One region of the Peribacillus sp. B2I2 genome, then DNA from elsewhere that is predicted to be linked to it. Evidence: riboswitches for the same ligand, from Rfam matches in the RefSeq annotation. Region 1 holds a riboswitch; the other holds the start of a gene.
What was found. A riboswitch is a leader RNA that binds a small molecule or an ion and turns the genes downstream of it on or off. The one in region 1 is predicted to bind ZMP and ZTP.
Positions count from the first base shown of each region.

Region 2: linked by a shared signal. The riboswitch ahead of ABIE66_RS16185 (APC family permease) and the one ahead of ABIE66_RS22060 (phosphoglycerate dehydrogenase) in region 1 are both predicted to bind ZMP and ZTP.

Region 1 is NZ_JBGCCB010000001.1:4,446,124-4,449,273, forward strand. It holds gene ABIE66_RS22055 (hypothetical protein) at 1-157, shown strand, start outside; gene ABIE66_RS22060 (phosphoglycerate dehydrogenase) at 414-1,613, opposite strand; ZMP/ZTP riboswitch at 1,752-1,830, opposite strand; gene ABIE66_RS22065 (GNAT family N-acetyltransferase) at 2,131-2,646, shown strand; gene ABIE66_RS22070 (VOC family protein) at 2,716-3,132, opposite strand.
Region 2 is NZ_JBGCCB010000001.1:3,280,782-3,283,931, forward strand. It holds partial or broken gene ABIE66_RS16185 (APC family permease) at 153-1,746, opposite strand; ZMP/ZTP riboswitch at 1,803-1,881, opposite strand; gene ABIE66_RS16190 (ABC transporter ATP-binding protein) at 2,868-3,150, opposite strand, start outside.

The DNA.
Region 1 (3,150 bases):
CAGAATCCTTTTAACCATTCCAATTTTGCTATATGGAATTTTCATATTTGTTGTCATTCAAAACGATAAGAATATTCCACTTTATTTGCATCTTCTATTCGCAATCTACTTGATGTTGTTTGTACATTATGAAGAAGAAACGGAAGTGAAACCATGACAGATTTTTAATCTTGGAGAAGTTCGATCTTAAACAATTCGTGATGGAAGAAGTTTTGACTTCTACTGACTGTATCGAGCTGCACGGCATAACCCGAGCCAGGCTGAGTTCGTTCTCAACACGTGAGTCACTTTAATATGATCACCACAATAAGTGGCTTTTTTTGTTCAAAAACATTAACAAAGCCTAAAAAAAAGCCCCAACTCCTTAAAGGAATTGAGGCTTTCACTATTTATCATCTATTTTCCGGTACCAATTAGATAATACGAGTTGTGACGATACCTTCGATTTGTTTAATTTTTGCTTCCAAACCAGGAATGATATCGCCGTTTACTTCACCCTCAATGTCGATGATCGTATACGCATATCCCCCACGGCTTCTGTTAACCATGTCAGCGATGTTCAAATTAAAGCCAGATACAGCCAGTGTAATTTGCCCAACCATGTTAGGAACGTTTTCGTGGAAAGTTGCCACACGACGATTTCCTGTATAAGGAATGGCAGTATTCGGGAAATTCACAGAGTTCTTGATGTTCCCTGTTTCTAAAAAGGTCTTCAACTGACGAGCTGCCATGATGGCACAGTTTTCCTCTGATTCTAGTGTAGAGGCACCAAGATGCGGAATTGGAACGACATTTTTCATTTTCAACACATTTTCATTCGGGAAGTCTGTGATGAACCTGCCAACTTTCCCGCTCTCAAGTGCCGCTTCCATATCCGCTTCATTCACTAGCTCGCCGCGTGAGAAGTTCAAGATATGTACGCCAGGCTTCATGATGCCAAATGTTTCTTGGTTAAACATTCCTTTAGTGTCATCAGTTAATGGAACGTGTACTGTAATGTAATCAGATTCTGCAAACAATTGTTCAATTGTCATGGCGCGTTGTACATTGCGGGACAAGTTCCAAGCTGTATCAACAGAGATGAACGGGTCAAACCCAATGACATCCATGTCCAAATCCAGGGCATCATTCGCTACAAGTGCACCGATCGCTCCTAAACCGATTACGCCAAGAGTTTTTCCCTTGATTTCTTTACCAACGAATTGTTTCTTTCCTGCTTCTACAAGCTTTGGAATTTGTTCTCCTTCGCCTTCCAGCGTCTTTGTCCAGGCCACACCGGCAAACAGGTTACGAGATGAAGCCATTAATGACGTTAGCACCATTTCTTTTACAGCGTTTGCGTTAGCTCCAGGTGTATTGAAAACGACGATTCCTTGCTCTGTGCATTTGTCGACCGGAATATTATTGACTCCTGCCCCTGCCCTTGCAATTGCTTTTAACTGATCGCCGAATTCCATAGTATGCATGTTAAAGCTGCGAAGTACGATCGCATCAGGGTTTTCACTGTCATTGTCGACTTTGAAATCGCCTTTGTTGAATACATTTAGCCCGCTTTCGGCAATATTATTTAACGCTTTGATCGTTTTGACTTTTTCTAAAAGTACTGTGCTCATTTTGTTTGCTCCTCTTTGGTTATGATAGTTTTGAAGTTTCAAAATATTGACAAGATTTTGAATCCGTAAAAATCTGCATTCTCTAAACCTTTACTATCCTCTGTAAATACACAGAAAGAGGCAAGGGATAAAATCCCTTACCTCTGCCCAGGCGAACGGCTACGACACTATGTGTTCCCTCACGGTTATCCGTGTTTCGCCAGTTGCACATAGTCTTTTCATTTATTTTATTTTATCAAATTATTCAGCAATCTTCAATATCATTTTAAAGATTTATCTCTTTTTTTGAAGAAGTCACATCTCACCAGAACTTTATCGACGAAATCTATCGTTTTATCTCCGAAATTAGATATATATCGACGAAATTAATTATTGGCTATTAATCGTTGAAAAAAGGCACTGTTGAAAGTGGCTGTTGATATTCTTGGACTATTCCGGACAGCTTTGTTGTAAAATGGATAATATTAGTAAAATAAAGAAAGTATAGCAAACTAAAAGATAATTAGGAGGAATTAATATGTTAGTAAGAGAGGCAACGCTTGCTGATGCTGAAGGTATAGCAATAGTCCATGTGGATTGCTGGAGAACCACTTATGAAAATATAATACCAAGTGATTTTCTAGATAATCTGTCTTATGAGAAAAGGAAAGATTTATGGATAAAGAATATATCCAGTGATGGGAATCATATTTATGTAGCAGAGAATAACGAGGGAAAAATAGTAGGATTTATAAGTGGAGGGAAAAGGGAAACGAATAAGGCTGAGGATTCTGGTGATTTAACTGCGATATATATTCTCGAAAACTTTCAAAGAATGGGCATAGGTAAGAAACTCATCAAAGAATTATTCTTTAAATTCGAAGATCTGGGATTTAAGACTATTTACGTCGAGGTGCTTGAAGATAATAAATCTCGATACTTCTATGAGGCATTTGGTGCTGAATTGCTTAAAACCGAAAAAATCAAAATCGCTGGCGCTGAAATAAATCTATTGGTTTATGAATGGAAGGATATTAGCCCGGTATTGTTATGAATAAACCTACGGCACCTAAATTAAAAAAAAGACACAATCCTAAGTGAAGGATTGTGTCTTTCATTTGATTTAATTTTGATTAAATCCGCTTTCGTCCATGTAAAACACTTCCCAAGAATGACCGTCGATATCCTTAAAGCTCCAACCGTACATGAAACCATGATCAATTGCTTCATTAAAAGGCTTTCCGCCAGCATCCAGTGCCCTATTCACGACCTCATCCACTTCTTCCTTACTTTTAACCGATAGGGCTACGATTGCTTCCGTAGTTGTTGCTGGATCCGGGATATCCTTCTTGGTAAACGTTTTAAAGTAATCTTCCACCAATAACATGACATATATGGATTCACTGATAACCATGCACGTTGCATTTTCATTGGTCATTTGCTCGTTAAATTCAAAGCCGACCTTTGTGAAAAATTCCATTGAGGCATCCAAATCTTTAACAGGCAAGTTTACAAAGATCTTTTCTGCTTGAACTCCCATCAAATTCACCCTCGCTTG
Region 2 (3,150 bases), 1.2 Mb from region 1:
GAGGTTGGCTATAAACGCGTGGTAAAAGTTTGAATTTTTCATCAATATTGTCAGGTGTTCCAATTTGCGAACACTTTTTAATAGATAAAAAAACATGGTCATAAAGTAACCATGTTTTCTTTTTACTCATATAGCTGTGTCTACACTAAGAGTTATTTATTAATAAATTCTTTGTTGATTTTTTCAGCCTCAGCCAAGTATTCTGTTTTAATCCCGCTCTTAACTCCCCACCAATAGAAGCAAAGTGCCAGACATGCGATGACCACCATATCCCAGCCAAATGTAAGAATATTTTTTCCGCCGAACTTCTCACTTCCAATATAAGAAATCAAAATCATACAACCTAAGTAAAGAAGCATCCAAACACCTGATAAAAATTGTTTTTTGAAACCATTCCATTTATTTTTAGCTTGATAATAAAAGTAAATAGGTAGTCCAATGGCAATGATGAAAACGACTTCTCCTGTTAATGGCCAACGCGCCCAGTATAAAGTAAGCGATGCAAAAACAAATCCACAAGGTGCAATAATAGAAGCACCTTTTAAGTGAAATGGACGGTTAAAATGAGAAGCAGTACGTCTTAAAGTTGCCAATGCAACTGGCCCCATGATATACGAAATAAGTGTAGCAACTGAAATCACTTCAGCAAGTACGCCCCATCCGCGGAATAAAAATAAAAAGATAAAACATACGCCTAAGTTTAATAACATCGCTGGACGAGGAACACCATAAAGTGGATGTAATGTACCAAAGATATTCGGTAAGTACCCATTCTTCTGCATTCCATAAAGCATTCGCGAAGTTGTAGCTGTATAAGTGGCACCTGAACCAGACGGTGATACAAACGCATCTACATACAATACAATCACTAACCAGTTAAGGCTAAGAGCAATTGCCAAATCTGCAAAAGGTGAATTAAAATTCAGTTGACTCCATCCGTTCACAATCATAGACGGATCGATTGCACCGATAAAAACAACTTGTAAAATAACGTATATAAAACCTGCAATTAGAATAGACCCAATAACAGCAATTGGTATAGACTTATTCGGCGACTTCGCTTCTCCTGCCATATTAACTGGACTTTGAAATCCGTTAAACGCAAACACTATACCAGAAGTAGCTACTGCTGTTAAAACGCTTGCCCAACCATATGGTGCGATTCCTTGAGAACTTGTAAAGTTTTCACCATGAAATCCAGCAAAAAATAACGATCCTGCCATTACACCTGGAACAATTAATTTAAAAATAGTAATAAATGAATTTGCCTTAGCAAAAAGGTTAACTGTCCAATAGTTGACGAAGAAATAGAACAATAATAGTAAAGAAGCTATGAATAATCCTTTGGTCGTTAAGATATTGTTATCAACTAAGGAATGAGACCATCTGGCCCATTCCCAAGGCCACGTACTCATATATTGTACCGAAGCAAATGGCCTCAACGGTAATAGTCGAAGCGATAGAAATCCAGTTCGCCCACGCAGCTAAAAATCCAATAAAAGAACCATGCGAATATTGAGGATACTTAACCATTCCTCCAGCTTCAGGAAACATTGCCCCAAGCTCTGCGTAAGATAATGCAATAAATAAAATTACAACCATACCGATAATCCAAGAAAAAATAGCTGCTGGCCCAGCAATCTGGGCGGCTTTCCACGCTCCGAACAACCAACCTGAGCCGATAATAGAACCAATACCTGTCATAGTTAAAGCAAAAGTCCCCATCTTTCTATGCATATTACTCATCTCTACCTACACCTCTTCCTAGGAAAATAAAAAACACTTAATCTATTTATAGATCAAGTGTTTGCCCAGGCGCGCGGCTTATACTCTATATGCTCCCCCATGGTTCTCCATGTTGCGCCAGTTACATATAGGAAAATAGTTTTTTTATAGTATATAGGATTATTTTAAATTTAACAACACTTGAAAAATATTTATATTTTATATATAACCTTATTTATTTTTCGTAATTTCCTATCAATATTCATTTTAATTTGAAAAAATAGGAAAATCAAGGTCCAAAAAACAAACATTCGTTTTCCAGAACACATGCTACATCAATATAATCATTTCTCTTTAACATTATACTTAAAAATCTTTAAGAGCTTATATGCGCAAAATAAACCGTTCATATTTTACAAATTATATCCCAACAACATTTACATAAACTGTTCTTTTCTTCCTCGAAAAAAAAGCCATGCACAAGTTGGGGAAAATACCTGAGGGATGAAGATCTCTCTTTGTTTCGTCCACAATTTATACACAACTTTAATTAGTGACTAATATATTTAACTAATGTGAAACACACTCGGCATAGCTAGAGTGATGAACGTAGATTGAATTTCCAAATCTGATCATTATTATCCACATATGATGATTAGCTTCATGATCATCTTCACCTAATCCGTTACAAAATATCTTTCCCTATCATTATCCCTTAATTATTACAATCGGCTAGGTATAACTTCGTTTTAACTGAACTGTTCCGAGAATAATTGCTTAACTCCGGTGTAGAATGGGAATTTCAATAGTAAGATTAATAGGTAAGAAAAGCTAACCAATGGGTGGATTTAAAGAGAAATAACTATTATTAGATTTTACCTATTAATCCTGATAGTCCTTTTTACAGTAGCAGTACTTCTATTGGTAAGAGAACTAAAGAAAAGCATATCACCTTACAAATTTTAAAATCATTGAAGAGAAAGTCAGATTTAGCTGAATTACCCAACGAAAAAATTTTATATATTTTTATTATTTTACTGAAATAAAAATATGAAGTATTAGAAAGTTTGAGCAGCTGTCCTGTTACTTGAATTGAAAAAAGCTCTGTAAAAAGTTTCCTCTAAACAGAGCTTACCGACATATTAAAGTATTTTCACCAAGTCTTTTCTAGCACTCAAGCAAATACTCTCACCTAGATGATCCATTTGCTCCTCATCAGATAGGTTAACAACAATCTCCTGAGAGCCTGATACACACTCTACCACTCTTTTTGAACCAACAAAATGGACCTTTTTCAATTTAGCCTCAAACGTAATTCGATTAGGCTGAAAGCGACTTTGGGTAATTTTTAAGTGTTCAGGTCTTATTACAAGCTTTTTATCTGAATTCTTAACTTGGGAAAACTCTTTTAATAGATTTTCTCTA